3 regions of the Spongisporangium articulatum genome follow, and region 1 is predicted to be linked to each of the others. Evidence: riboswitches for the same ligand, from Rfam matches in the RefSeq annotation. Region 1 holds a riboswitch; each other region holds the start of a gene.
What was found. Region 1 has a riboswitch for S-adenosylmethionine ahead of ACIB24_RS15470 (putative leader peptide). Riboswitches for the same ligand answer to the same signal wherever they lie in the genome.
Positions count from the first base shown of each region.

Region 2: another riboswitch for S-adenosylmethionine. It lies ahead of ACIB24_RS10865 (bifunctional o-acetylhomoserine/o-acetylserine sulfhydrylase); the one in region 1 lies ahead of ACIB24_RS15470 (putative leader peptide).
Region 3: another riboswitch for S-adenosylmethionine. It lies ahead of ACIB24_RS01150 (hypothetical protein); the one in region 1 lies ahead of ACIB24_RS15470 (putative leader peptide).

Region 1 is NZ_JBITLV010000005.1:98,524-108,546, reverse strand. Features, by position in the region: gene ACIB24_RS15490 (uracil-DNA glycosylase) at 1-668, opposite strand, end outside; gene ACIB24_RS15485 (PhzF family phenazine biosynthesis protein) at 749-1,570, opposite strand; gene ACIB24_RS15480 (phosphoadenylyl-sulfate reductase) at 1,686-2,423, opposite strand; gene ACIB24_RS15475 (nitrite/sulfite reductase) at 2,605-4,329, opposite strand; gene ACIB24_RS15470 (putative leader peptide) at 4,432-4,533, opposite strand; SAM riboswitch class I at 4,539-4,629, opposite strand; gene ACIB24_RS15465 (alpha/beta hydrolase) at 4,713-5,633, opposite strand; gene ACIB24_RS15460 (acyl-CoA dehydrogenase family protein) at 5,727-6,941, shown strand; gene ACIB24_RS15455 (Dps family protein) at 7,041-7,643, shown strand; gene ACIB24_RS15450 (general stress protein) at 7,710-8,417, shown strand; gene ACIB24_RS15445 (epoxide hydrolase family protein) at 8,493-9,569, opposite strand; gene ACIB24_RS15440 (P1 family peptidase) at 9,672-10,023, opposite strand, start outside.
Region 2 is NZ_JBITLV010000003.1:259,128-269,150, forward strand. Features, by position in the region: gene ACIB24_RS10845 (HhH-GPD-type base excision DNA repair protein) at 1-57, opposite strand, end outside; gene ACIB24_RS10850 (universal stress protein) at 77-529, opposite strand; gene ACIB24_RS10855 (NUDIX domain-containing protein) at 610-1,095, shown strand; gene metX (homoserine O-acetyltransferase MetX) at 1,171-2,352, opposite strand; gene ACIB24_RS10865 (bifunctional o-acetylhomoserine/o-acetylserine sulfhydrylase) at 2,390-3,706, opposite strand; SAM riboswitch class IV at 3,787-3,911, opposite strand; gene ACIB24_RS10870 (DUF4192 domain-containing protein) at 3,985-5,190, opposite strand; gene ACIB24_RS10875 (matrixin family metalloprotease) at 5,295-6,206, opposite strand; gene ACIB24_RS10880 (diguanylate cyclase) at 6,270-7,979, opposite strand; gene ACIB24_RS10885 (alpha/beta fold hydrolase) at 8,249-9,277, shown strand; gene ACIB24_RS10890 (SPFH domain-containing protein) at 9,361-10,023, shown strand, end outside.
Region 3 is NZ_JBITLV010000001.1:233,296-243,318, forward strand. Features, by position in the region: gene ACIB24_RS01125 (DUF6716 putative glycosyltransferase) at 1-1,081, opposite strand, end outside; gene ACIB24_RS01130 (DEAD/DEAH box helicase) at 1,195-3,720, shown strand; gene ACIB24_RS01135 (hypothetical protein) at 3,802-4,539, opposite strand; gene ACIB24_RS01140 (1-acyl-sn-glycerol-3-phosphate acyltransferase) at 4,549-5,052, opposite strand; gene ACIB24_RS01145 (sulfurtransferase) at 5,171-6,055, opposite strand; SAM riboswitch class IV at 6,259-6,372, shown strand; gene ACIB24_RS01150 (hypothetical protein) at 6,417-7,094, shown strand; gene ACIB24_RS01155 (transglutaminase family protein) at 7,141-8,037, opposite strand; gene ACIB24_RS01160 (circularly permuted type 2 ATP-grasp protein) at 8,034-10,023, opposite strand, start outside.

The DNA.
Region 1 (10,023 bases):
GCGACGGCCCAGCGCTGGCGGGTCGCGAGGGCGAGGGCGGCGTCCCAGGCGAAGGCGCCGAGCGCGACGATCGCCTTCAGCGAGGCGCCGGTGAGTTCGAGCTCGCGGTCGGCCCAGGGTGCGCAGGCGTCGCGTTCGGCCGGCGTCGGTTTGTTGGCCGGGGGAGCGCACTTCACCGGGGCGATGATCCGGGTGCCGATCAGCCCCTGCCCGTCGCCCGCGTGCCCGCTCGTGGCCTGGGTGGCCAGGCCGGCGCGGTGCAGGGCGGCGAAGATCCAGTCGCCGGACCGGTCACCGGTGAAGACACGCCCGGTCCGGTTGCCGCCGTGCGCCGCCGGGGCGAGCCCGAGGACGAGCAGCCAGGCGTCGTCGTCCACGGGCCCCAGGCTCGGCACCGGCCGGCCCCAGTAGGGCTGGCCCGCGTAGGCGCGACGGCCGGTGGCCGCGACCTCCTCGCGCCACTCCACGAGGCGCGGGCAGGCCCGGCAGACGGACGCGCGGGCCTGGAGCTCGCGCTCGGACGACGCCCCGCGGGCCAGTCTCCGGACGCTCGCCGGGGTCTTCGCGACGGGAGTGTCCGAGGCGGCCGGGTCCTCGGGCCAGCCGGTACCGGGCGGCACCGGCGACGCGAAGGGCTGCCCGGTCAGCGGGTGCGGGAGCGGTTCCACCCGCCGAGTGTGACGCTCATGCGCAGGAATCGCGGTCCAGGGGTCGAGTGCTGTGCCTGCGCCTCACACTCGGCGCGCGTTCAGATGGCGACCGTGCCCCGGACGACCGTCACGGCGCGGCCCCCGACCCGGATCGCGTCGGCGTCCACGGAGACGGCCAGGTGCCCGTCCCGACCTCGGTGCGAGCCCTGGCGGGAGGCGTACGCGCCGGTGAACCCGGCGGTGGCCCGGCGGTGCGCCGCGACGGCCACGTTGCCCGACCCGCACACCGGGTCCTCCACGAGGGCGTCGGTCGGGAAGAACGAGCGCACGTGGACGACGTCGTCGGCATCCACCGCGTACAGCGTCAGGTCCCAGCCGTGCTCGGCGAAAAGCCTTAGCAGCAGGCCGGAATCGATGGTCAGCGAGTCGAGCTCGGCCGGCGTCACGCGGGCGGTCAACCAGGGCGGGCCGGCGTTGACCAGCGTCGGGGCGTGCGGTCGGACCCCGCTCAACGCCTCGGCCAGTTCGTCGAGACCGCCCGGCTCGGGCCGGATCTCGGCCACGGGCGCGGTGAACGTCACCACCCCGTCGGTCACCGTGAGGGGAACCAGGCCCGCCGCGCACTCCTGCGTCACGGCGCCGTCGGTCGGCTTGACCAGCCCGGCGTCGAGCACCGCCCAGCAGGTGCCGATCGTCGGATGCCCGGCGAACGGCAGCTCGGAGGTCGGGGTGAAGATGCGGACGCGGTAGTCGGCCTCACCCGAAGGTGGCAGCACGAACGTCGTCTCGGACAGGTTGGTCCAGGCGGCGAACCGCTGCATGGCCTCCGTCGACAACCCCGAACCGTCGAGCACGACGGCCACCGGATTGCCCAGGCCGGGCTCGGTGGTGAAGACGTCTACCTGCGCAAAGGACCTCATGCGCTCAAGGGTGGGGCCGGGTGCAACCCGCGTCGACGGCCAATCCGACGCAAGTGGTCGTGATCAAGGACTTGGGACGCGCCTCCTCCCAAGTCCTCGATCACGACCAGCTTGCTCAGATGGCGTAGTGGATCCCGCACTCGGTCTTGGCCCGGCCCGCCCAGCGCCCGGCCCGCGCGTCCTCACCGGGCTGCACGGCCCGGGTGCAGGGCGCGCAGCCGACCGACGTGTAGCCGACCTGCAGCAGCGGGTTGGTCAGCATGTCGGGGTGGGCATCGGCGTAGGCCGCGACGTCGTCGTCCGTCCAGGTGGCGATCGGCGCGAGCTTCAGCATGCCGCGCTTCTCGACCCACTGGACGGTCGGGGTGTCGGCGCGCTCGGGGGAGTCGTCGCGGCGCAGCCCGGTGGCCCAGGCCCGGTAGCCGGCCAGCGCCCGGTTCAGCGGCTCGACCTTGCGCAGCGCGCAGCACCGGTCGGGGTCGGTCTCGTGCAGCTTGCCCCACTCGGCCTCGTGGTCGGCGACCGACTGCTTGGGCGTGATCGAGAGCATCCGCACCGGGTACGAGGCCTCGACGGCCTTCACGGTGCCGATGGTCTCGGCGAAGTGGTAGCCGGTGTCGACGAACAGGACGTCGGTGCCCGGGACGGCGCGCGAGGTGAGGTGCGCGAGCACCGTGTCACCCATCGCGGCGGTGACGACGAAGCTCTTGCCGAACGCACGCCCGGCCCAGCCGAGGACGGTCAGCGGGTCGGCGCCCTCGAGCACCTGGTTGGCGTGGGCGGCGAAGGCGACGGGGTCGGCATCCAGTGCGGCGGCGACGTCCTCGGGGCGACTGATCAGCGAACCGATCATGATCTTTCACTCTCCAAAGTCTTTATTCCGTAAAAGGTCAGGCTGAAGGCGCGCAGACAGCTGCGACAGTGCCAGCCACCCTCTTCGCGGGGCCGCAGGTCCTCCTCCGCGCAGAACGGGCAGAAGTACGGGACCGCCCGCTGCGTCGTACCGGCCGGCTGCGCGGCGCCCTCAGCCGCGCTCACCGGATGGCCTCGTCGTCCGCCCGCAGCACCCACGACGCGAAGGTCTCCTCGCCGTCGCGCTCCTTCAGCCAGCGCCGCACGACCCGCTCGACGTAGTCGGGCAGGTCGGCCGAGCTCGTCTTCAACCCGCGCAGCTTGCGGCCGAATCCGGCGTGCACGCCGAGCCCGCCGCCCAGGTGGATCTGGAAGCCCTCGACCGTCGGGCCCTGCGGGTCGTCCGGGTTCGGGACCTGGATGCCCTTCAGACCGATGTCCGCGATCTGCGCGCGGGCGCACGAGTTCGGGCAGCCGTTCATGTTGATGGTCAGCGAGGGGCCGTCGAGCGTGAACAGCTCGGGGACGTCGGCCAGCCGGGTCTCCAGCTCGTTCACCAGGGTCGTGGCGGTCGACTTGGTGGCCGTGATGGCCAGCTTGCAGAACTCGATGCCGGTGCAGGCCATCGTCCCGCGGCGGAAGATCGACGGGCGGGCCGTGAGGCCGATCGTGTCCAGGTCGTCGAGCAGGTCGGCGACCCGCTTGGCGGTCACGTCGAGCACCACGAGCTTCTGCTGCGGGGTGAACCGCAGCCGGTTCGAACCGGCCTTCTCCATCGCGTCCGCGAGCCCCTCGAGGACCGAGCCGCTGATCCGCCCGACGACGGGCGTGGCCCCGACGTAGAACTTGCCGTTCTTCTGCCGGTGCACGCCGACGTGGTCGTGCTTGGTGGTCGGCAGCACCGGCGCCGGGCCGTCGAGGAGCGGACGCTTCAGGTACTCGTCCTCCAGCACCTGGCGGAACTTCTCCGGCCCCCAGTCGGCCATCAGGAACTTCAGCCGGGCCCGGGTCCGCAGCCGCCGGTAGCCGTAGTCGCGGAAGATCTGGATGACGCCGTGCCACACCTCGGGCACCTCGTCGAGCGGCACCCAGGTGCCCAGCCGCTGCGCGAGCATCGGGTTGGTCGACAGGCCACCGCCCACCCAGAGGTCGAAGCCCGGGCCGTGCTCGGGGTGGTTCACGCCGACGAAGGCGATGTCGTGGATCTCGTGCGCGACGTCCTGGTGCGGGCTGCCGCTGACGGCCGTCTTGAACTTCCGGGGCAGGTTGGCCAGCGTCGGGTCGCCCACCCACTGCTTCACGATGGCCTTGATCGCGGGTGTGCCGTCGATGATCTCGTCGGCGGCGATGCCGGCCAGGGGCGAGCCGAGGACGACGCGCGGGGTGTCCCCGCAGGCCTCGGTGGTCGACAGCCGGGCGGCGGCCAGCAGGTCCCAGATCTCGGGCATGTCCTCGACCCGGATCCAGTGGTACTGGATGTTCTGCCGGTCGGTGATGTCGGCCGTGCCGCGGGCGAACCGCTGCGAGATCTCGGCCAAGGTGCGCAGCTGGGCCACGGTCACGGCGCCACCGTCGATGCGGACGCGGAGCATGAAGTACTCGTCGTCCAGCTCGTGCGGCTCCAGCGAGGCGGTGCGGCCGCCGTCGATCCCGGGCTTGCGCTGCGTGTACAGGCCCCACCAGCGCATCCGGCCGCGCAGGTCCTCGCCGGGGATGCTGGCGAAGCCCTGCTCGGCGTACGTGGACAGGATGCGCTCGCGGACGGCGAGCCCGCCCTCCCGGGCCTTCCAGGCCTCGTTCTCGTTCAGCGGCTCGCGCTCACCCAGCGCCCACTGCCCCTCGGGCCGCTTCGGGCGCGCGGCGGCGCCCTTCGCGGCGGGGGTCTTGGCCGGGGTCTCGGTGCTCACGGAACTGCTCACGGATCCTTTGCGGGTTCGGACGACGGGTGCGTGCGCGCGCTCGAACCGCGCCCGGGCGGGCGCGGTGCAGTGGTGCGGGTTCGGCTGGGCTCAGCCGGCGCAGACGCCGGCCAGACACGCCGCGCTGGCGGTCCGCAGAAGATCCACGTAGGCACGCTTGGTCAGCGGCGGGGTCTTCGGTGCCGGGGTCATGTCTGCTCCCATCGTTCCTGGCGGAAGCACCTGCCCCAGTCGGGGTGGTTGCTGCGACGTCTACGAGCCAGGTCTCTCGGTCGCTCTGGATGGCTTCAACGAAGGTACGGCGCGCTCTCTTTCAGCGTCAAAGTGATGTCCATCATGTGGACTCCTCTGCCCGGTTTTGGGGCCGGACCTCACCTGACCAGCGCATTGCCGATAAATCCGATCGACTTCGGTGCCTTTGCGAGCCAGTAGCGGTTCGTGTGGACGCCGTCCCCGAAGTCGGTCTCGGGCGCCGTCCCGGTGGCCTTCCCCAGGTCCTGCGCGTACGTGCGGGCGGCCCACCAGAACGGGTCGGCGCGACCGCAGTCGATCTTGACCCGCACGCCCGTCAGCGCCCGCAGCCGGGCGCGGGTGAAGACGTCGTTGCGCTCGAAGTCCTCGCGGTCGTCGAAGGCCCCGGCCGCGCTGTCTCCCGGCTCCAGCCACAGGGCGGGGGACTCGGCGACTACCCCGGCCACCCGTTCGGACCCCAGCCGGGCGGCCAGCAGCAGCGCGCCGTACCCGCCCATCGACCAGCCGAGCACCCCGATCCGGTCGTTCTCCGACGCCTGCAGCCCCCGCCGGGCCAGCAGCGGCAGGAACTCCTCCAGCAGCATCCCTTGGGCGTCGCCGTCCCGCCGCGGGTGCCAGTACGTCTCCCCGCCGTCGACGGCGGCCAGCGCGAACGGGGGCACCCCGGCCGCCACGGCCGCCGAGAGCACCTGGGGGTAGCCGATCTCCTGCATCCCCGCGGCACTGGCCCCCCGCCCGTGGAGCACCAGACAGACCGGCAGGCGGGCGTCGTCCTCGAACCCCCGGGGGTAGGAGACGGCCCAGTTCACGTCCACCCCGCGCCGGTGGGAACGGAACCGGCCGGAGGCCGACGGCCCGGTCGGGACGGCGGGGACGGCGCCGGCCGGGCCGGTCAGGCCCAGCCACTTCAGGGCGGCCACGCGGCCGGGCAGGACGTCCTCGTAGACCAGGGCGCCCGCCGTCCCGATCAGGCCCAGCCCGCCCAGCACGCCGGCGGCCAGGATCGCGCGGCGGGCGGGTCCCCCGGTGGTGACGGTCACACCGAGCCAGGGTGCTTTGCCTCTGGCAGGCTGTCCATACTCCGAACACCACCACTGAACTGATGCAACTGATGCAAAGGAGCGCGACGGCTCATGGGTCGCCTGCAGAACACTGAAGGTCTCACCGACGACCAGCGGGAGATCCTCAAGGCCGTCAAGACCTTCGTGGATGAGCAGATCATCCCGGTCGCCAACGAGCTGGAGCACAAGGACGAGTACCCGACGGCGATCGTCGAGGGCATGAAGGAGATGGGGATCTTCGGCCTGATGATCCCCGAGGAGTACGGCGGCCTGGGCGAGTCCCTGCTGACCTACGCCCTCTGCGTCGAGGAGATCGCCCGGGGCTGGATGAGCGTCTCGGGCATCATCAACACCCACTTCATCGTCGCCCACATGCTGATCCACCACGGCACCGAGGAGCAGAAGCAGAAGTACCTGCCCCGGATGGCCGCCGGCGAGCTGCGCGGCGCCTTCTCGATGAGCGAGCCGCACACCGGCTCCGACGTCTCCGCCATCAAGGTCAAGGCGACCAAGGGTGAGCCGACGGCCGACGGGGTGGACACCTGGACCATCAACGGCGAGAAGATGTGGCTGACCAACGGCGGTTCCTCGTCGCTGGTCGCGGTCCTCACGAAGACCGAGCTGGGCGAGAAGTCGGTCTACAAGAACATGACCACCTTCCTGGTCGAGAAGGAACCGGGCATTGGCAAGGTCGGCAAGGGCCTCGAGGTCCCGGCCAAGATCGAGAAGATGGGCTACAAGGGCGTCGACACCACGCCGCTGGTCTTCGACGGCTACGAGACCACGAGCGCCGAGATCCTCGGTGGTGAGCCCGGCAAGGGCTTCTACCAGATGATGGACGGCGTCGAGGTCGGCCGTGTGAACGTCGCCGCCCGCGCGTGCGGCCTGGCGATGCGCGCCTTCGAGGTCGGCATCGAGTACGCCCAGCAGCGCGAGACCTTCGGCAAGCCGATCGCCGAGCACCAGGCCGTGCAGTTCCGCCTGGCGGAGATGGCCACCAAGGTCGAGGCCGCCCATCAGATGATGATCATGGCCGCCCGCAAGAAGGACTCGGGTGAGCGCAACGACCTCGAGGCCGGCATGGCCAAGTACCTGGCCTCGGAGTACTGCGCGCAGGTCGTGGAGGACTCGTTCCGCATCCACGGCGGCTACGGCTACTCGAAGGAGTACGAGATCGAGCGGCTCTACCGCGAGGCGCCGATGCTGCTGATCGGGGAGGGCACCGCCGACATCCAGCGCATGATCGTCGGGCGTCGCCTGCTGGAGCTGTACAAGAGCAAGAGCTGAGCGGCTAGCACGTGATCGAGGGCCGCGCACACGCAAAGGGTGCGCGGCCCTTGACATCTCAAGGTGCGGTCAGTACAAGGCGCTCCTATCGTCGGGGGTATGACCACCACGACTGACGCACCCAGCAGCAAGGCCCCCTCGTTCGACAAGCCGTCGTACACCGTGCCCGGTCTGAGCCTCGACACGGGCCGGAAGGTGGCCGAGATTCTCCAGCAGCGCCTCAACGCGCTGAACGACCTGCACCTGACCCTGAAGCACGCCCACTGGAACGTGGTGGGCCCGCACTTCATCTCGGTGCACCAGATGATCGACCCGCAGGTGGACGTCGTGCGCGAGTTCGCCGACGCCGTTGCCGAGCGCATCGCGACCCTCGGCGCCTCGCCGGACGGGACGCCGGGCGCGATCGTCAAGCAGCGCACCTGGGACGACTACTCGGTCGGCCGGGCGGGCGCGATCCAGCACCTGGCCGCGCTCGACATCGTCTACACCGGGGTCATCACCGACCACCGCAAGGCGGCCCAGGAGACCGAGGACCTCGACGACGTCACCAACGACCTGCTCGTGGGTCAGCTGCACCAGCTGGAGCTGTTCCACTGGTTCGTGCGCGCCCACCTGGAGAACGCGGGCGGGGAACTGAGCACCTCGGGCCTCTCGTCCGAGGGTGAGGCCGCGGCCAACGCCGACCGGGCCGGCACCCAGTAATCTCCCAGTCGATTCGCAGGCGGCTCCGGTTGCGGGGCCGCCTGCGGTGCGGGGGAGAATGATCACATGTCGAACCTCGGTCCCACCGGCGCCGCCCGTCCCGGCCTGCCCACCCCGCCCCGCGGCGACACGATCGCGTCGTACCGCACCTACGTGGAGGCGCAGCGGGCCGTCGACTACCTGTCGGACCAGCACTTCCCGGTGCAGTCGGTGACCATCGTCGGCGTCGACCTGCAGATGGTCGAGCGGGTCACCGGCCGGCTCACCTACCCGCGGGTGGCGATGTCGGGTCTCTTCTCGGGCGCCTACTTCGGCGCGATGATCGGGTTCCTGCTGCTGATCATCGGGGCGGGCAAGGACGGCTCGTGGCTGGCGGCGATCCCGCTCGGCGCCGCCTTCGGCCTGGCCTACGCGCTGCTGGCCTACTCGCTGACCGGCGGCCGGCGTGACTTCAGCTCGACCTCGCAGATCGTGGCCACCGAGTACCGGGTGCTGTGCCTGCCCGAACAGGCGGGCCGGGCGATGAACCTGCTCCGCCAGCTGGAGGGCGGCACCGGGCTCGGGGCGAGCACGCCGCAGCCGTACCCGCCGCCCCCGCCCACCCAGGTGCCGGCCGGGGGCTGGGGCACCCCGCCGTCCGCGCCGGCTCCGCAGTCGCCCGCCGACGAGACGCCGGCCCCCGCTCCGACGGGCCCGACGTACGGCGAGATGATCGAGAAGAAGCGGCGCGAGGAGCGGGAGGCGGCCGAACGCGCGGCCCGCGGCGAGGGCTGACGCTTCATGATCACCGGTACGGTGCGCCGATCGGTAGTGCAGCTACCGATCGGTGCATGCACGCGGTGATCTTGGTCAGCTGAGCGCGAGCGCCCGCCGGACGCCGGCCACGAACGCCTCCGGCCGCTCCCAGGCCGCGAAGTGCCCGCCCGACGCCTCGATCTCCCAGGACCGCACGGCGTACCAGCGCTCGGCGAACTCCCGGGGCGCCTTCACCAGGTCGTGCTCGAACTGGGTCACCGCCAGCGGCGTCGCCAGTCTCTCGAGCACCGCGGGCGGGCGCTCGACGTAGGCCGCGAACGACGAGCCGATGGTGCCGGTGACCCAGTAGAGCGTCAGCCAGGTGAGCAGGTCCTCGCGGCCGAAGGCGGTCTCGACGTCGCCGCCGCAGTCGCTCCAGCTGCGCAGCTTCTCGAGGATCCACGCGGCCAGCCCGGCCGGTGAGTCACCGAGCCCGACCGCCAGGGTGTGCGGCTTGGTGGCCTGCTGCTGGAGGTACGCGCCCTCGGTGCGGGACCACTCCTGCGCCCCCGCGACGTATCGCCGTTCGGCCTCGGTCAGCTCCGCCGGTGGCACGCTGGCCAGCCGGTTCAGCGGTATGTCGGTCAGGTGCAGCGCGGCCACCGTTGTGGGCGCCTCCCGGGCCATCGCCTCCGCGACCCCGGTGCCGATGTCGCCGCCGGCCACCACGCAACGCTCGTGGCCGAGCTCGGCCAGCAGGGCCAGCACCCGGGTGCCCATCGCCGGGCGCGCGCCGGACCCCGGCTCGGTCGTCGCGGGCCCGAACGGGTAGCCGGGCAGGGCGGGGACGACGACGTTGACGTCGGGCAGCAACGGCAGCACCCGCTCGAACCGCAGGAACGAGTCGGGCCAGCCGTGCAGCAGGACGACGGTCGGCGCCCCGGCGTGCTCGGCCCGCTGGTGGATGGCGAACCCGTCGTCGAACGGCACCCACGGCAGGCTCAGGATGCGCTGCTCGTGCGGTCGCCAGTCGTAGTCCTCGGCCCAGTAGGTGAGCAGGCCCGACAGGTAGTCGGGGTCGGTGCCGCGGTCCCACCCCGTGCCGCGCGTGAGCGCGACCCGCCGGGTGGCGCGCAACCGGCTACGCAGGTCGTCGAGCACCGCGTCGTCGACGGCTTCGGGAAGTCTCATGCGAGGGACGCTAGTCCCGGCCCCCGACGGTCAGGTACCGCCGCCCATCGTCGACGCGGCGATCTCGGGTGCTATTTCCATCCGAGATCGCCGCGTCGACGATTAGGCGCTCTCCAGGACGGCGTCGAGGACGGCCAGCAGGACGGCGTCCGCGGCGGCCGCCTGCAGCATCAGCAGTTCCAGCCCCTGCACGTCGACCTCGCCGGTGGCCAGCCCGAACACGGTGTCGCCGTCGACCAGCAGGTGGGCGGGGTTCACCCCGCGGGCGATGCCGTCCTGGGCACCCGCGGCCAGCCGCGTCACCTGGGCCGGGTCGAGCCGGGCGTTGGTGGCGACGACGGCGAGCGTGGTGTTGGTCGCGGGCGGCACGAAGATCCCGGCGTCGCCGGAGGGCACGCGCGGGCGTCGGTGCGCCAGCAGTTCGTCCCGGTCGACGTCGGCGGGGACGAACGCC
Region 2 (10,023 bases), on a different contig from region 1:
CGGGTACTCGTCGAGGACGGCGTCGGCCTCCGGCAGGCCGGTGATCTGGAAACCCATGGCGGCATCCTGCCCTGTCTCAGAGCGCCTCGCGGGCGCCGGCCGGGACACCTTCGTCGGCGGGAATGCTCACCCGGACGCCCTTGACCGCGAGCACCGGGCAGGACGCCTCGAGCAGGATGCGCTGGGCCGAGCTGCCGAGGATCAGCTTCCCGGAGCCCGAGCGCCGCCTCAGGCCGATGACGATGAGCTCGACCTGGGGGTCGTCCGCGACCTCGAGCACCTGGTCGGCGAAGTCCATCTGCGGATCGGAGGGCTGGACGGTGCAGGGCAGGTCGGCGGCACCAAGCTCCGCGAGCAGGCTCAGGATGTCGCCGGCGGTGACCGGGGCCGGCTCCGCGACCAGAGGGTTGGGGCGGGCCTGCGAGACGACCACGACGAGGTCCGCCGAGCGCATGGCGCACTCCGCGACGGCCCGTTCGATGGCGGCCCTGCCCTCGGGGGTTGGCGCGAATCCGACCAGAACCGACATGAAGCACCTCCCGCCCCTGAAGCTACCCCAGGAACAGGTCGCGGTCACGGTGGCTGCGAGTGGCCAAGTACCGTGGCGGCATGAGTGCCGGTGACGGGAACGCCTGGGTGCACTGCCACCTCGGGCACCGGCACTGGGGCCGCTACGGCGCGGCCGGTCTGGTGCTGGTGCGCGGGGCTCGCGACGAACCGGCGCCGCGCCAGATCCTGCTGCAGTTGCGGGCCGCCTGGACGCACGAGGGCGGTACCTGGGGTGTACCCGGCGGGGCCCGGGACTCGCACGAGTCGATCGAGACCGCCGCCGTGCGCGAGGCGGAGGAGGAGGCCGGGCTGGACGGCGCAGCCCTGAAACTCCCCGAGAACCCGCTGCTGGTCGGCACCGACCACGGCGAGTGGTCCTACACGTACGTTCTCGCCTTCGCCCCCGACGACCTGACGATCGGCCCGCCGACCCAGGAGAGCGAGGCGCTGGCCTGGGTCGACCTGGACGCCGTCCCGGGTCTCGCGTTGCACTCGGGCTTCGCGGCCACCTGGCCCGCCGTCCAGTCCTGGATCACGACCCCCTGACGCTCATACTCCCGGAAGCCACCGTTCGAGAGGCTATTTCGCGGCCTAGGGGGTGGTTAGCGGGAGCATGAGCGCTCAGAGCAGTTCGCCGAGGACCTTGCCGACCTGCTCGGTCTCGACGAGGAACCCGTCGTGCCCGTACGGCGAGGAGATCAGCCGCATCCCGGTGCAGTGCCGGATGCCGGCGGCGATCTCGGCGTTCTGGTCGGGCGGGTAGAGGCGGTCGGAGTCGATGGCGGCCACCGCCGTCCTCGCCGTAACCCGGGCCAGCGCCGCGGCGACGCCCCCGCGGCCGCGCCCCACGTCGTGGCTGCTCATGCCCTCGGTGAGCACGAGGTAGGAGTTCGCGTCGAACCGGTGCACCAGCTTCTCGGCGTGGTGGTCGAGGTACGACTCGACGGCGAACCGGCCGCGCCCGCCCAGCGGGTCCTCCCCCGGCTGCGGGCGGCGCCCGAAGCGCAGGTTGATCTCGTGCTCGGTGCGGTAGGTGACGTGCGCGATGCGGCGCGCGACGCCCAGGCCCAGGTGCGGCCCGGTGCCGGGCGCACCGCCGTAGTAGTCGCCGCCCCGGTAGGCCGGGTCGGCCTTGATGGCCGCCAGTTGCGGTGAGCACCAGGCGATCTGGTCGCCGGAGGCGGCCGCCGTGGTGGCCAGCAGGAACAGTCGCTCGACCCGGTCGGGCTGCATGACGGCCCATTCGAGGGCGCGCATGCCACCCATCGAGCCGCCGACGACGAGCGCCCACCGGTCCAGACCGAGCGCATCGGCCAGCCGCACCTCGGCGGAGACCTGGTCCCGCACCGTCAGGTACGGGAACCGGCTGCCGTACGGGACGCCGTCCGGGGCCGTGGAGGCCGGGCCCGTCGTGCCCTGGCAGCCGCCGAGCACGTTGGGGGCCACGACGAACCAGCGGTCGGTGTCGAGGGCGCGGCCCGGCCCGATCAGCTCGCTCCACCAGCCGGGGGTGGGATGCCCGGGGCCGGCGTCACCGGCGACGTGGCTGTCGCCGGTCAGCGCGTGCAGCACCAGGACGGCGTTGTCACGGGCCGGGGACAACTCGCCCCACGTCTCGTACGCCATCCGGACCCCCGCCAGCCGGCCGCCACGCTCCAGGCCGATGTCGCCGACGTCCACGAACTGCCGGTGCCCGACCTCGTCACCCTCGAACCAGGCGCCGGACGCCGGTGGAAGCACGACGGGGTACCCCGTCCCCGGGTTCTCACCCGGGGACGGGGTCTCCGCCTCAGCCGCTGACATGCGTGGTGTACTCAGCCTTCTCGCTCGGACAGCGCGCTCAGTCGCCCTTGGCGGCCCGGAAGCCCGCCTCGAGGTCGGCGATGATGTCGGTGACGTTCTCCAGGCCGACCGAGAGGCGGACCAGACCGGGCGTGACGCCGGTCGCGGCCTGCTCCTCGGGGGTGAGCTGGCTGTGCGTGGTGCTGGCCGGGTGGATCACCAGGCTGCGCACGTCACCGATGTTGGCCACGTGGCTGTGCAGCTCGAGGGCGTCGACGAACCGCTTGCCGGCCTCGACCCCGCCCTTGATCTCGAAGGCCAGCACGCCACCCGCACCCTTCGGCGCGTACTTCTGCGCGTTGGCGTACCAGGGGCTGGACGGCAGGCCCGCGTAAGAGACCGACTCGACCTCGTCGCGACCCTGCAGCCACTCGGCGACGGCCTTCGCGTTCGCCACGTGCCGCTCGATCCGCAGGCTGAGCGTCTCCAGGCCCTGCGCGATGAGGAAGGCGTTGAACGGCGAGACCGCCGGGCCCAGGTCGCGGATCAGCTGCACCCGCGCCTTGAGGATGAAGGACAGGTTGACGCCGAAGATGCCGTTCGCGCCGAGCGTCTCGGCGTAGACCAGGCCGTGGTAGCTGGGGTCGGGCTCGTTGAAGCCCGGGTACTTGGCCTGGTCGGCGCCGAAGTCGAACTTGCCCGCGTCGACGATCACGCCGGCGATGGCCGCACCGTGACCGCCCAGGTACTTCGTGGCCGAATGCACGACGATGTCGGCGCCGTGCTCGATCGGGCGGATCAGGTAGGGCGTGGCGACGGTGTTGTCGACGATCAGCGGGACGCCGGCCTCGTGCGCCACCCCGGCGACGCCCTCGATGTCGAGCACGTCCTGCTTCGGGTTGGAAATGGTCTCGGCGAAGAAGGCCTTGGTGTTCGGCCGGACGGCCGCCTTCCACGACTCGAGGTCGTCGGGGTTCTCCACGAACGAGACCTCGATGCCCAGCTTCGGCAGCGAGTAGTGGAACAGGTTGTACGTGCCGCCGTAGAGGCTGGGGCTGGAGACGATGTGGTCGCCGGCCTGGGCCAGGTTGAGGATGGCCAGGGTCTCGGCCGCCTGGCCGCTGGCCACCAGCAGCGCGCCGACGCCGCCCTCGAGGCTGGCGATGCGCTGCTCGACCACGTCGGTGGTCGGGTTGTTGAGGCGGGTGTAGATGTTGCCGAGCTCCGCCAGCCCGAACCGGGCCGCGGCCTGGTCGGTGCTCTCGAAGACGAACGAGGTGGTCTGGTAGATCGGCAGGGCGCGGGCCCCGGTGGTGCCGTCTGCCGTCTGACCGGCGTGGATCTGCCGGGTTTCGAAGGACCAGCCGTCGGACATGGGTGTCTCTCCTCCAGGTCAGGGGCACGCCAGGCGTGCCCGCGCGGGCAGGGCCCGCAGCCGACGCGTCGACGGGGAGTCGACCGCGCTTGCCGCCGCCCTGGGATGCGCCCGGGACGGCGACCAGGTCATCACCCGGGGCACCCCACCGCGGAAGGAGGGTTGCCGGCCAGCTAGCCGGGGCTTGTCGCTGGCACTCATGACCGTGGGCACAGGATAACCAACCCCGCGCCCCTGCGGAACCGTGCCTTCCATTGTGCACCAGACAGGTCGATATTTCACCCGTGTTTCTCCTGGGTGTTCGGGCCCGAGCGGGCCCTGGATGTCGCCGGGGTCACACCCGGCCGGGTGACCCACGCCGGCGGCAGCCACCCGGGGGCCGTACCGGTCAGCAGCAGCTGGCCGACGAGGCGGGCCAGCGACTGCCCGGGCCGGTCGGCCAGGGCCCGTTCGACCAGGAGCCGCGCCCGGGTCGTGTCGCCCTGGTACCAGGCGTGCAGGGCCAGGACGGCGAGCGCCCCGCCCCGCGCGCCCGGCGCCGACCGCCGGGCCACGGCGGCCAGGACGACGCGGCTGCGTTCCAGCAGCGCCGCCCGGTGCTCGGTCTCCGGGTCCAGCGCCAGCACCCGGTCGTACTCGGGCCCGCCGCCGGACGTGAGGAAGCCGTCCCAGCCGTCCTCCGAAAGGTGCAGACCGGCGCGGACGACGTCGCGGTCCCCGCCGAGCCCGGCCAGCACCACCGCGTCGCGCAGCCACGGATCGTCCAGCGTGGGCCCGAGCGCCGCGACCTCCCCGTCGCCCAGCTGGTCCGCGTCGAAGGCGGCCGCCCACCGTTCCCACCACCCGAGGCGATCGGCGACGGTCCACGGCCCCGGGTCCTCCGCAGGCGCACCCGCGAACGGCTCGGGCTGGACGTCGTCCAGCAGCCCCTCCATCGAGGAGACCAGGGCCCGGCCGGCCACCGTGAACGTGGCTGCCGCCCGGCTGGTCTCGATCTCGGCGATCGGGAAACCCGCCGCGGGACAACACGTCCGGTCCCGGCAGTCGAGCGAACGGTACGAGTCCCGCCCGACGCCGATCACGTCCATGACGGACCCGCCCAATCGACGTACCTCGTCTCGCAGCTGAGCGACCCGCACCGACGGCCGCGACCCCGGCGCCCGACCGGGCCGGGCGTCGAACAGGTCGGCCTGGAAGAGCATCACCAGCACCCGGACCGCTCCGGCGGCCCGGATCGGCTGGTACAGCTGGCGGATCAGCTCACGGCGGCCGGGCAGGTCCGGCGGGACGTCGCCGCGCAGGGTCAGCCCCAACCGCCCCTTCGGCTCGTGCACGGCCACCATCACGAGACTCTCGGCGGGCTTGTAGCCCAGCCGGTACCAGACCGCGGCCACCGCATCGGCCGGCCCGGAACCGGACAGCACCACGTCGTACTCGAAGTCCTCATCGGGCCCCGGCCCGGGTTGCATCGCACTCGACGTCATGCCGAGCAAGCCTGGCCCGGATCGACCCGCGACGCGGGCGTGCACCCGAGAACCTGTGCACAACCAGCCGTTTCAGGGCCTGTGAATTACAGGACGAGCACGGCTCAGTAGTCGCGGAAGCAGGGCCCACCGGACAGCTTGGCCAGGCCGCGTAGGTCACCCGGCGCGTAGTCGGCGGGCGTGCCGTCGGGCCGGGGGTTCATCAGCGAGTCGTCGTCGTTCTCGTGGTCGAGCCCGGCGAGGTGCCCGAACTCGTGCCGGACCACGGCCTCGACCCGCGCCGAACCGTCGTCCCAGGTGGCGATCTGGGCCAGGTTCTCGCGGTTGAGCAGCACCACGCCGGTGACGTAGCGCCGCTCACCCGGGTCGTTCCCGCCGATCGACTCCGGGCCGCCGAGGCCGGCGAACCCGGCCATCGAGGGGAACTCGGTCGGGTCGGTGAAGGCGATCAGGACGGGCGACCAGCGGTCGCCGTACCGGGCCCGGTCCATGGACGGGCGGCCGGTGCGGGGAGCCTCGTCGGTGGTGCCGTCGGAGGTGAAGCGCAGGCCCGTGACCTGCTCGAGGCGGGCGATCGCGGACCGCACGGCCGCGAGACCGCCGGGCGGGGCGCCGTCCGGGCGGATGACGTAGTGGATGGGGCGGCACGGGTCCCAGCGCACCGGGGTGCCGGACCCGTCGTCCTCGAGCTCGAGGAACCGGTACCCGCCGCTTCCCGAGGGCGCGGCCAGGGGCACGGCGAGCGGTGCGCGGGCGGCGTCGGCGGGCAGCGCCGGGCGGGCCCAGCGACCGGCCAGCGTGCCGGCCCACGGGCCGTGGCCGCGGCCTGCGGCCACCCCGCACAGCAGCCCGGCCAGGACGGCCGCGACGAGCAGGGCGACCAGCAGCACGGGACGCCGGGAGGGCGTGTTGACGGCCACGTGCCGGGGCTGCGGGAGCAGCCGGACGACGTCCCCGGAGCCGACCGACACCTGCGACTGGGCAGCGTCGACTCCAGGGCCGGGGTCCAGGCTCACAGGAGCCCCGTCGACCGCTCTCCCCCGCGGCTACAGCCGGGTTACCCCGTTCGGAGCAACGCGTCAGCCGCAGACGGTGGCGTCCCCGCCGGCCCGCTTGGCCCGGTACATCGCCTCGTCGGCGGTGCGCAGCCACTGGTCGGTGACGATCGGCCCGTTCCGGACCACCACGCCGATGCTGGCCGTGATGCCCGGGGCGCCGATGCGCTCGGCGCAGGCCCGGACCCGCTCGCGCAGCCGGTCGGCCAGCGCCACGGCCCGCTCCTGGTCGAGCACGGCGATGACAACGAACTCGTCGCCGCCCCACCGGGCCACGATGTCGTCCTGCCGGGCCGCCGTGCGCAGCTCCCCGGCCACCTCCCGCAGCACGCCGTCCCCGACCAGGTGCCCGCTGGAGTCGTTGACCTCCTTGAACCCGTCGAGGTCGATGAGCAGCAGGGCGATCGCGTCGGGCGAGGGCCGGGCCGCGGCGTCGGCCACCGCGCCGATCGCGCCGCGCCGGTTGACCAGCCCCGTGAGCGCGTCGCTGGCCGCCTCCCGGGCCAGGATCCGCCGTTCGTCGGCGTTGCGCAGCAGGGCCACCCGGGCCCGGAACAGGGCGCCGAGCAGGGTGATGTCGGTGTCGGTGCGCTGCTCGCCCAGGCCCAGGTAGTCGGCGGTGGCCGACCCGGGGCGTTCGGCGTCGGGGTTCTCCGCCCGCATCAGCTCGTAGCTGAGCATCAGCCGCTCCCCCGACAGCCCCCACGCGGCCCGCGCCGAGGCACCCACCCGCGCGGCGGCGTCCCGTCCCTCCCGCAGGGCCTCGGCGGCCCGGCCGAGCCGGCACAGGGCCCGGACGACGCCCGCCACCCAGAAGACCTGGGCGGAGGTGGCCTCGGGGCCGAGGTCGAGGACGTCGGCCAGCCCGCGTAACCGGCGCAGGCCGGACTCGGCGTCACCGGTGGCCGCCTCGGCGAAGGCGTGCAGCACCTCGGACTCGACCGTGACGACCTGGTAGCCGCCGTGCGCGGCCAGCTCGCGCGCGCGGTCGATCTCCACCAGCGCCTGGCGCAGCAGCAGCCGGTCGATCGCGTACGGCGGACGGCGGGAGACCTCCATGGCCTGGCCGGCGTGCTCGAAGGCGAGGTTACTGAGGCGCGAACTGCGTTGCGGCAGGCTGAGTTCCGGCTCGACGGAGGCCAGCCGCCGTTCCAGCCGGTCGGCCTCCTCGCCCACCCCGCAGTGCCGCAGGGCCACGGCCAGCGCGCCCAGCGCGGCCTGCACGTCCGGCTGCGAGAGGTCGGTCAGCGTCGACTCCATGGCCATCGCCCGGGCCAGCTGTCCGATGGCCTCCTCGAGGCGGCCGGCGCGGCGCAGCAGGTCGACGAGCACGGCCCGGCCGCGCAGGCCCGCGGCGTCGAGACCCGCGGTGCGGCAGTGGCCGACGAGGGCCCGGCACGCCCGGATCGCCCCCGGCAGATCGTCGAAGGCGATCAGGCACAGGGCCCGCGCGTACATGGCCTGGGCGCGGTCGCGGGGGTTCGGGTCGAGCGACAGCAGAGCCTCGACCTCGCGCAGCACGGCCGCGGCGTCGCCGTCCTGGGCGCGGACCACCCAGTCGGCCCCGAGGTTGCGCACGACGGGGGCGCCGTCGAGGCGGTCGTCGCCGACGGCGACGGGCACCGCGCCCAGCGAGCGCAGCGAGTGCTGGTCGGCGCCCAGCGAGCGCAGCGAGTGCTCGTCGGTACCCAACGAGCGCAGCGAGTGCTCATCAGGAGAGTCGCTCTCGCCCACGCTCATCACCCCCGACTGGGACGCATCGCCAAACACGCCCCGTATCGAAATGGTCCCACTCAGCCACGATCACTGCACAACCCGATCAACTGAGACAACCGTCACCGACGGCGACGATTGCCCATGATTGGCCATGATTGGTCGCCAGATCCTTACCCACTTCCGTCCCGCGTGACACAGAACTCCAGTTACCCGGGGGTATGGCGTGAGGGTGCCCCGGCCGATGACAATGCACGAGAAATCCCTGACGCCCCGTGCAGAGGTCGCCCGTGCCCAGTCGTTCCCGTCCCGCCGCCCTGGCGCCCGTCGGCGACGACGTGCTGCCGCAGCGGGAGTACCGCACGGTGCACGGCTACCGGCGGGCGTTCGTGCGCGCCGGCTCGGGCGACCCGGACGCCCCGGTCCTGCTCCTGGTGCACGGCATCGGCGACAACAGCGACACGTGGCGGGACCTCATCCCGGTGCTGGCCCGCGACCACACGGTGATCGCCCCCGACCTGTTGGGGCACGGCCACTCGGACAAGCCCCGGGCCGACTACTCGGTGGCCGCCTTCGCCAACGGCCTGCGGGACCTGATCGGCGTCCTGGGGCACGAGCGGGTGACCGTGGTCGGGCACTCGCTGGGCGGCGGGGTGGCGATGCAGTTCGCCTACCAGTACCCGTCGTTGTGCGAGCGGCTCGTCCTGGTCAGCACGGGCGGGGTCGGCCGCGAGGTGCACCCGGCGCTGCGGCTGGTCTCGATGCCGAACGCGGACGCCGGGCTGCTCCTCCTGCGGCTGCCCGGCTCGCAGCTCGTGGGCCGGCTGGGCGGTGCGCTGCTGCGCCGGCTGGGCACGGACATCGGGATCGACGCGGCCGACCTCCTGCGGGTCTTCGAGGCCATGCCCGACGCGACGTCCCGGACGGCGATCGTGCGCACCCTGCGCGCGGTGGTCGACTGGCGCGGGCAGATGGTGACGATGCTCGACCGCGCCTATCTGGCCCGCAGCATGCCGGTGCTGCTGGTCTGGGGTGACCGCGACCCGATCATCCCGGTCCGGCACGCGCACGTCGCGCACGCGGCGATGCCCGGCAGCCGGCTGGAGATCATCGAGGGCGCCGGACATTTCCCGCACCACACCGAGCCGGCCGTCTTCGCCACCCTGCTGGCCGAGTTCCTGGCCGAGACCGACCCGAGCGACCACGACATGGAGCACTGGCGCGACCTGCTGCGCCGGGGCCGCCCCGACGAGTACAGCGACGCGCGGGCCGCCCTGACGGAGGAGACCATCGACGCCGCCACCCGTAGCGCCACCTGACCTCCCGCTCCGGCTCCGTCCAGCTCTGGCCTCCCGTTCGAAAAAGTGATATCACTTTGCTAGCCGAACCACAGGAGGATCCGATGACGACCGTCGACATGCCCGCCCCGCACGTCACTGAGCGCGAGGCCCACGACCGATCCGGCTGGGGCATGCTCACCGCCGCCCTCGCCACCCTGGTGGTGGCCGCCCTCGCCACCACCGTCATCGCGGTGGCCGGCTCGAACGGCGATCTCGGCCCCTGGCTGCTGACGCTGGCGATCGTCGTGAACGTCGTCGTCTACGTGGCCGGCCTGGTCGCCTTCCTCGGTCTCACCCCGGTCGCCCCGGGCCAGGCCCGCGTCGTCCAGCTGCTCGGGAAGTACCGCGGGACCATCCGCACCGACGGCCTGCGCTGGGTCAACCCGCTCACCACGCGGGCCAAGGTCTCCACCCGGATCCGCAACCACGAGACCGGCGTCGCGAAGGTGAACGACGCGGACGGCAACCCGATCGAGATCGCCGCGGTCGTCGTCTGGCAGGTGCAGGACACCGCGCGGGCCAAGTTCGAGGTCGACGACTTCGTCGAGTTCGTGGCCATCCAGACCGAGACGGCGGTCCGGCACATCGCCAACAGCTACCCCTACGACGCCGCCGAGGGCATGACCCTGCGCGACAACGCGGAGGAGATCACCGAGACCCTCAGCGCGGAGATCTCGCAGCGGGTCGCGGCAGCCGGCGTCCGGATCGTCGAGTCCCGCCTGACC
Region 3 (10,023 bases), on a different contig from region 1:
GGACCTTCTCCCCCGGCCGCTCGTCGCCCGACTCCAGCAGCTCGATCACGCGGGCGGCCAGCCGCAGCACCGGGCTCACGTCGTCCACGGCGACGAAGTAGTCGTCCACCCAGTCCGGTTCCGGCTTGCCGAGATCATCGGCGGAGATCTGGTCGAACGTCCGCAGCAGCCCTGAGCCGAGGAAGATGTGGTTGCCCAGCGGCTCCCGGACGCCGAGGTCGGAGACGAAGGCCGTGCGCACGCCGGCCCCGACGGCCTCCAGCGCCGCCGTCGAGGAGACGGTCAGCATCAGGTCGAGGGTCGCCAGCCGCTCCACGATGGGCGTGTAGTCGATCGAGAAGTTGGCCGGCAGCTCCACCCCCTCGAGCAGAACCTCCGGGTGGAACCTCATCCGGTGGATGGTCTCCTCGCCCGGGCGGGTGCGGGGCTTCAGCACGACGGTACGGTCCGGGTGGGCCCGCGCGTAGTCGACCAGCCGCTGGTAGATGTACAGCCGGTCGCGGCGGGCCGAGGGCATGGTGGGCTGGTCCGCGTACAGCACGGTGCCGATCGGGCCGTCGTCCGGCACGTGGTGGGCGCTGCCCGCCAGCAGCGGCAGCCCGGACAGCACCAGGTTGTCCGTGGGGATGCCGAGCCGGGCGGCCACGGCTGAGAACGTCCGCTCGTCCGAGCGCGAGTTCACCGCGATGACGTCGGTGGCGCACCGGTCCAGGTAACCGGCGGTGACCTCCCGCAGCACGACCCCGACCCAACCGGAGACGGTGATCGGGCCGCGCTCGCCGGTACGCAGGCTCCACTCGTGCAACTCGTGGCAGAACCGGGACACGAAAGAGCCCTGCACCGACAGGACGACGACGTCCACCCGCTTGGCCTGGGCGAGAAGCTGATCCCAGGTCAGGGACTCGACCCCGGAGGCGCCGCCGTAGTCGAGCAGCTGCTGCTCGGAGAAGCCCGACGGCACGTCGGAGGGGATGACCGTGCGGCAGCTGAAGCCCTGCTGCTCCAAGGCCCCCCGAACGCCGGCCGCCCACTTCAGCTGGGAATCGAAGGCGGCGACGAGCAGCGCGGAGCGGACGGTCATTGCGGCGATGGTTCCGGTCCGTCCCCGCGCACAGATGGCCGCCAGGTGAACGCGACCTGTACCGGCACCGAATTCACCCGGCGTCCTCGCCGTAGGGCAGCATGGGATGCACCATGTCCCTCCACGACCGCCTGCCCGCACCCGGGGCCACCCCGGACCCCGACGAGGTCTACGAGAGCTTCGTCGGGTGGGTGCGTGAGCAGGGCCTGGAGCCCTACCCGGCCCAGGAGGAGGCGCTGATCGAGCTGGTCACCGGCTCGAACGTCATCCTGGCCACGCCCACCGGGTCGGGGAAGAGCCTCGTCGCGGCGGGGGCGCACTTCGCCGCGCTGGCCGACGGGCGGCGGACCTTCTACACCGCACCCATCAAGGCGCTGGTCTCGGAGAAGTTCTTCGCCCTGGTCGAGAGCTTCGGCGCCGAGCGGGTCGGCATGCTGACCGGTGACGCCGCGGTGAACCCGGACGCGCCGATCATCTGCTGCACGGCCGAGGTGCTGGCCAACCAGGCCCTGCGGCAGGGGCCGACGGCCGACATCGGCCAGGTCGTGATGGACGAGTTCCACTTCTACGCCGAACCCGACCGTGGCTGGGCCTGGCAGGTGCCGCTGCTGGAGCTGCCGCAGGCGCAGTTCCTGCTGATGTCGGCGACCCTCGGCGACGTGAGCCGGTTCGTCGACGACCTCACGAAACGCACGGGCCGGACGACGACGCTCATCTCGTCCACGGATCGTCCGGTGCCGCTGTACTTCTCGTACGCGACGACGCCGATGCACGACACCCTGACCGAGTTGTTGGAGACCAACCGCGCGCCGATCTACGTCGTGCACTTCACCCAGGCCGCGGCGATGGAACGGGCCCAGGCCCTGACGAGCGTCAACGTCGCCAGCCGCGGGCAGCGCGACCGGATCGCCGAGGCGATCGGCGACTTCCGGTTCAACGCCGGGTTCGGCAAGGTGCTCTCGAAGCTGTTGCGCCACGGGGTCGGCGTGCACCACGCCGGCATGCTCCCCCGCTACCGGCGCCTCGTCGAGACGCTCGCCCAGGCCGGGCTGCTCACGGTCATCTGCGGCACCGACACGCTCGGCGTGGGCATCAACGTGCCGATCCGCACGGTGGTGCTCAGCGGGCTGACGAAGTTCGACGGCACCCGGCAGCGGCACCTGAAGGTACGTGAGTTCCTGCAGGTCGCCGGCCGCGCGGGCCGGGCCGGCTACGACACCGCCGGCACCGTCGTCGTCCAGGCCCCCGACCACGAGGTCGAGAACGAGCGCCTGCTGGCCCGGGCCGGGGACGACGAGAAGAAGAAGAAACGCATCGTCCGGAAGAAGCCGCCGGAGGGTTCGGTCTCGTGGACCCGCCAGACCTTCGAACGGCTCTCGACGTCGCCGCCCGAGCCGTTGAGCTCGTCCTTCGCCGTCACCCACTCGATGGTGCTGAACCTGCTGGCCCGCCCGGGTGACACCTTCGAGACGTTGAAGAACCTGATCGAGACCTCGCACGAGGAGCCGGCCGCCAAGGAACGGCACCTGGCCCGGGCCGAGGAGATCTGGGACGCGCTGCTGACGGCCGGGGTGATCGAGGTGCTCCCCGAGCCGGACGAGACCGGCCGCACCGTGCGCCTGACCGTCGACCTCCAGGAGAACTTCGCCCTCAACCAGCCGCTGTCGCCGTTCGCGCTGGCCGCCTTCGAGGTGCTCGATCCGGAGTCGGAAACCTATGCGCTGGATGTGGTCTCGGTCGTCGAGGCGACCATCGAGAACCCGCGGCCCGTGCTCAGTTCGCAGCAGTTCAAGGCCCGGGGCGAGGCCGTTGCGGAGATGAAGGCCGAGGGCATCGAGTACGAGGAGCGGATGGAACTGCTCGAGGAGGTGACCCACCCGCAACCGCTGCGGGACCTGATCGAGGGCACCTTCGAGATCTACCGCCAGGGGCACCCCTGGGTGGCCGACTTCGAGCCGACGCCGAAGTCGGTCGTCCGGGACATGTACGAGCGGGCCATGACGTTCGCCGAGTACGTGTCGTTCTACGGCCTGGCCCGCTCGGAAGGCCTTCTGCTGCGCTACCTCTCGGACGTCGTCAAGGCACTGCGACAGACCGTGCCCGAGTCGGCCCGCACCGACGAACTGAACGACCTGACGGAGTGGCTCGGGGAACTCGTGCGCCAGACCGACTCCAGCCTGATCGACGAGTGGGAGTCGCTGCGCTCCCCCGGCCCCGAGGCGATCGCGGCGTCACCGACGCACCTCACCGGGCCGCCCCCGGTCACGCAGAACCTCCGCGCGTTCACCGTTCTCGTCCGCAACGCCCTGTTCCGCCGGGTCGAGCTGGCCGCCCGGGAGAGGTACGACGAGCTCGGCGCGCTCGACGTGGAGGCCGGTTGGGGTGCCGACGCCTGGGCGGACGCGATGGACGGCTACTGGGACGAGCACGACGAGCTGCCCACCGGCCCCGACGCCCGCGGCCCGAAACTGTTCCTGCTCGAACGGGGTTCGAGCGCCTGGACGGTCCGGCAGATCTTCGACGACCCGGCCGGCGACCACGACTGGGGGATCAGCGCGACCGTCGACCTGGCGGCGTCCGACGAGGCCGGCGCCGCCGTCGTCACGGTCACGTCCGTCGGTCGCCTCGACGGCGTCTGACTGCTCATGCTCCCGTTATCCACCAGTAAGAGCCGTTGATGGAGCTCTTATCCGGGGTTAAGGGGAGTATGGGCCTCGCCGTTAGTAGCGACCACTGAAGTAGTGGCTGGCGTCCAGCTCCTCGATCAGACGGTCCAGGCTCTCCCCCAGAGCCAGCAGCCTGGGGTGCTCAGCGACATCCGGTCGAAGCAGAACACCGGCGAAGTCCCCCAGCCACGGCGCGAACACCTGATCGTAGTCCTCGACAAATTGCTCGAAACCGATGATGCGAGAGGGATTTTCGCCAAAGATCATTAACCCACCCACGGCCCGCTGTTCGTCCTTCCAGAGCATGAGCTCGGTCCCGAAGCCGGGGCCATCGCTCGACAACTGGGTCGCGACATCCTCGAGCTGTCTCACCAGCGTCGATGCCTTGGCGTCGTCAGGGTGTCGCAGATAGGCCCGCTCGCGGGTGATGACCTCGCGCCAGCCCAGGTAGCTGGCCAGTCGGTAGAGCGTGGTGAGCACGGCAAGTTCACCGCGACGACCACTGGTGCGCAGGTAGATGTCGAAGTTGCGATGGCGGATGTTGCCGAGGCGGCGGGTCAGTTCGACGGCCGCGGCGAGCAGGGGACGCCTGTACTGGTCGAACAGCTCGACGTCCGCCTGCTGTCTGACGAGTTCATTCCGAGCCAGTTCCAGCTCGCTGCGCAACTTCTCGAGGTCCGCATCGACTCGTACCTGACGCCGACTGTTCAGTTCGGAGCGGATGCCGCTGCCCACCGCGACCACCAGCCCGAGCCCTCCGGTGACCAGGGCAGCAGTGACGTCACCGTCCATTGCCGCAGCCTATCCATCCAGCTCGTCGCGCAGACGCGGTTCGGTGCGGTGCCGGGGTTTCAGGCCCCGCTTGTCGGCGTAGAACTCCCGCAGCACGTCCATGTCGGCCTTCACGTCGCCGGTCATGGTCACGCTCGGCCCCGTGCCCGTCGTCCGCGACGGCCCGTCGACGAAGCCGAGCGTCACCGGCAGCCCGGTCTCCAGCGCCAGCCGGTAGAACCCGGACTTCCAGTACTCACCCTTGCTGCGCGTGCCCTCGGCCGCCACGACCACCGTGAAATCCTCGCGCCCACCGGCCATCTCCGCGAGCTGCCCGACCATCCCACCCGGGTGCGACCGGTCCACCGGCACGCAGCCGAGCCCGCGCATCACGTAGCCGAACGGCCAGCGGAAGAACTCCTTCTTGACCAGGATGTGCGGCGGCACCCGGTCGTGCCAGAGCAGCATCAGGGCCAGCACGAAGTCCCAGTTCGAGGTGTGCGGGGCCCCGATGAAGATGCCGTTGCGGGGCACCGTCCCCACCTTGGTGAACCGCGACAAACGGAAAGCGGCCCGGGCAAGGGCGGCACGAATCCTCATCGCACCGACCCTAGCCGGGCCGCCTCACTGAGCCAGACGGGTGAACGTGACGTCAGCCTCGCTCGCTGCCCTTCACGATCGGCACTCGCACGCTGTTGCCCCACTCGGTCCACGAGCCGTCGTAGTTGCGGACGTTCGAGAAGCCCAGCAGGTGGGTGAGCACGAACCACGTGTGGCTGGAGCGCTCACCGATGCGGCAGTAGGCGATCACGTCGTCGTCGGCCTTCAGGCCCTGCTCCTGCAGGTAGATGGCCTCCAGGTCGGCGCGGCCCTTGAACCGGCCGTCCTCGGCCGCGGCCCGCGCCCACGGGACCGACGCCGCACCCGGAATGTGACCGCCGCGCAGCACACCCTCCTGCGGGTAGTCGGCCATGTGGGTCGTCTCGCCCGAGTACTCGGAGGGGGAGCGGACGTCGACCAGCGGCTTGCCGAGGTGCTCCAGCACCTCGGACTTGAAGGCGCGGATGGTCGAGTCGTCGCGCTCGACGACCGGGTAGTCGGCCGCCGGCAGCGACGGCACCTCGGTCGACAACTCGCGGTCCTCGGCGATCCAGGCCGCGCGGCCGCCGTCCAGCAGGCGCACGTCCGGGTGGCCGAACAGCGAGAACACCCAGAGGGCGTAGGCGGCCCACCAGTTGTTCCGGTCGCCGTAGATGACAACCGTCGAGTCGCGCGAGATGCCCTTCTCGGAGAGAAGTTTCGCGAACTGCTCACCGTCCAGGTAGTCGCGGGTGGTCTGGTCGTTGAGCTCCGTGTGCCAGTCGACCTTCACCGCGCCGGGGATGTGGCCGCTGTCGTACAGCAGCACGTCCTCGTCGGACTCGACGACCACGAGGCCGGGGGTGCCGAGGTTCTTGGCGAGCCAGTCGGTGGTGACGAGCCGCTCGGGGTGCGCGTACTCGGCGAGCTTCGGGTCGTCGTCGTGGGGCAGGGCCATCGGATCTCCTTGATCGATAAGTCGGAAGCCGGGCGCGACCAGGGACACGACCGCTGCGGCAACTCTCATGCCGTGGTCAGGACCGTAGACCGCCCGATGCCGCAGACCGTAACCACGGCGTCATCCGCCCGTCAATGTGGAGTGATCCAGTCGACTAATCGCCGGTCTTGTCCGGTCCGTGAGACGCCCGTATCATCGACGGCGGTCATGAGAACCAGCGCCAAGCCCCGGCTCGCTGGTCGGCAACCCTCCTCCGCGGTGGGGTGCTCCGGGTGAGGACCGGGCCGTGCTCGAGGTGAGCGCGGCAAGCGCGGACTCCCTGCGGGTCCCTGACCGACGAAGGACGCCCGCCATGCCCTGCGTGACGCCCCTGAGACTGGCCGTCGCCCTCGACGGCTGTCCCGAGGCGGACCTGCCGGCGCTGGTGGAGGCGGCTGAGCGGGCCCGCCTCGACTTCGTCACGCTTCCCGCGAGCGCGACGGACCTCGGGCTCAGGGCCAAGGTGGGCCTGCTGATCACCCGCGCGGACGACGTCCGCCGACTCGAGCTCGAACCCGCCCCGGGGGCGGGTGGTCCGGGCACCGAGGTGCGGGCCTGCGTCGTCGGGGACGACCCCGCCGAGGCGGTCGCCGAGGCGGACATCGCCTTCACCGTCGTCGCCACGCCGGAGCAGACGCCCCCCGCGGTGTCGGCCCTGCGCGAGCTGCGGGCCGGGTCGCCGCGGCCCACGGAGAAGCTTCTGGTGTTCGCCGACCTGCGCCTGGGCCTCGGCACCGACCTGCACCTGGGCACCGCCGACGACGGCCTCCCGCTGCTGTCCGGGCCCGCCGCCGGCCTGGCCTCCCGCCTGCAGGGCTGGCAGCGCACGGGGCTCGACGGTTTCCGCGTCCGGGCCGACGGCCTCGACGAGCTCGAGGTTCTGACCCGCGCGGTCATCCCGGCTCTGCTGGAGAACGACGCCTTCCGCCGCGGCTACGAGTCCAAGACCCTGCGCGGCGTCCTCGGCCTGCCGCCGGCCCGCGTCGAGGCCACCGCCTGAATCGCGCCCCGAATCCCACACGAACGTGTCGGATTCCGAGCGCGATCTAGAGGCGTTCGACGTCCACCGCGACGCTGAGCGTGCTGTTGGCCGACTCCGTGAAGATCACGCCCTTCAGCGGCGGCACGTCCGTGTACTCCCGGCCCCACGCGGTCACCACGTAGGCCGAGTCGACGACCCCGTCGTTGGTCGGGTCCAGGTCGACCCAGCCGATGCCCGGCACCAGCACCGAGACCCAGGCGTGCGAGGCGTCGGCGCCCTGCAGCTTCGGCTGGCCGGGCGGCGGCGTGGTCTCGACGTACCCGCTGACGTAGCGCGCGGGCAGGCCGGCCCAGCGGATGGCGGCGACCGCGATGTGCGCGAAGTCCTGGCAGACGCCCTCCCGGCGGGCCAGCACCTCCGACAGTGACGACGTCACGGTGGTCACCCCGGAGCGGTACCGGAACCCCGCGTAGATGCCGTGCACCAGCGCGTGCAGCGCCTCCCCGAGGGGCCGGCCGGGGGTGAACCACGAGCGGGCGAGGGTGGCCACGGGCTCGATGGCCAAGCGGGGCGACTCCAGCCGGTAGTGCGCGGCCAGCATCGGGGCGTCCGGAACGTCCGCGAACGGCTCGTACGGCCCGACCTCGTCCCAGCGCACGTCGTCCAGCGTGGCCAGCTCGAACCGTGGCCGGTCGACGACCACGCGGCTCTCGGCGGTCACCACGAGCTTCCGGTGCGGCGTGTGCACCTCGAAGTACGAGGCGTGGTTGCCGAAGAAATCCGGCTGCCCGTTCGCCACCAGCCCGGCGGGGGCCACCGTCACCTCGGCGGACAGCGCCTGCTGGCCCGGGGCGTCGCGCGGGGTCAGGTAGGCCCAGCCGTAGGAGGAGGTGACGTCGTCCTCGTACTCGTACGTCGTCACGTGCCGCACACGGTAGGTCCGCGCGGTGGTCTCGCTCATCGCGTCTCCCGGCCGTCCACGGCCAGCGGTCGCGGCGGCAGCACGCGGGCGAAGTAGGTGCGCGCGACCGCGTAGCCGAGGTCGGACAGGACGCCGGACAGCTCCTCGAGCCGGGCCAGCAGCGCCGTCCGGTCGTCGGCCGCCTCCCCGACGACGACGCCCCCGGCCACCAGCGCCCGCGCGGCGTCCAGCTCGGGCAGGTCGCGGGAGCCGGCCAGCCCGGCCTCGAGCCCGGCCAGGTCGGCATCCAGGGCGTCGAGCTGGTGGGCCAGGCCACGCGGGTTGTCGGGGTCGACCAGCAGCAGGTCGAGCACGGCCTGGGCCCGCGGCCGGCCCGGCACCCGGCGGCGCATCGTGATCACCGACTCGGCGGCGATCAGCACCGACTCCAGCACCAGTTCCTCGCCGTCCAGCGGTTCGGCGCCCCCCAGCTGCGGGTCCAGCGCGTGCCGCAGCAGCTGCACCAGCTGCAGCGAGCGCTCGATCCGGCGCCCGGCGTCCATCACGAACCAGCCTCCGTCGCGGACCATGCTCTCCGCGGCCAGCCCCGACAGGGCCAGCAGCCCCTCCAACACGCGGGAGGTGGCCGGCTGCAGGTACAGCTCGGGTTCCTCGCGCTGGGCCAGTTCGTGCAGCGCCCGCTCCATGCCCGACAGCACCAGGAACGTGTCCGTGGACAGCAGCTCCCGGACGCCGTACGCGGCCTCGATCGTGTGCCGCACCCCGTGCGCGAGCGACCCGGGCAGGAAGGTGTCGACGGCCAGGCGCAGCAGCTCGGGGCCCGGTTCCTCGAGGCGCTCGGCCGCACCCTCGCCGAGGAACCCGGGGAAGGTGGTGGTGACGCCGGTCAGCGCCCGCAGCATCCGGGTCATCGATCCGTGCCCGACGCTGCCCGGGGCGTGCGCGTGGTCGGCGGCCAGGTCGGAGGCGACCCGCAGCAACCGGGCCGCGTCCTCCGCCCGCTCGGCGTACCGGCCGAGCCAGAACAGGTCCTCGGCGACGCGGGCCGGAACCGCCGCGGTCGCGGCGGCGGCCACCGGGACGTCGTCCAGCACCTCGAGCTCGGGGGCTCCGGGCTGCTGCACCAGGGGTGCGGGCACGACCGCCAGGTCGGCCAGGTCGACGTCGGAGTCGGCCAGCACCCAGACGTCCTTGGCCGACGCCCCGCTCTGGTTGGAGATGTCGTAGCTGGCCACCTCGGCGCCCACGCGGCCGAGCCCCCCGTTCATCAGCGTGTACCCGTCGGGCCCGGCCACGGCGAAGGCCCGCAGCACCAGACGGCGCGGTTCGAGCCCGGCGGCGGTGGCCACCGGGGTGCTGCTCATCTCCAGCCGCTCCTGGGCGGACCAGTTGTGCGGTTCGGCCTCGATCCGCGCCCGCAACGCGGCCAGCTGCCGGCTCGACAGCTCCCAGCCGAACCGGTTCGCGCGGCCCACTCCGCGCGCGATCGGCCGGACGACGAGCTCGCCCAGGTTGGCCAGCACGTGCCGGCGGGACGCGTCGTGGCCGCACCACCAGGTGGGCACGCTGGGCAGTTTCAGCGGTTCGTCGAGCAGGACCTCGGCCAGCCGGGGCAGGAACGGGACGAGGCCGCCGTTCTCGAGAACGCCCGCGCCGGGCGGGTTCACGATGCTCACGTTGCCCGCCCGAGCGGCCTGCAGCAGCCCCGGGACGCCGAGCCGCGAGTCGCCGCGCAGCTCCAGCGGGTCGCAGAACCAGCCGTCGACCCTTCTCAGGACGACGTCGACGCGCTCGGGACGGCCGAGCGAGCGGAACCAGACCTGCTCGTCGCGGACCTGGAGGTCCCGACCCTCGACCAGCGGGAAGCCGAGGAGGCTGGACAGGAAGGCGTGCTCGAACGACGTCTCGCTCGGCGCCCCCGGGGTCAGGATGACCACCCGCGGCATCTCGCCCGGCCGGGGCGCGACGGCCTGCAACGCCGAGCGCAGGGTGTGGAAGAACGAGCGCAGCCGGCGGAGTTGGGTG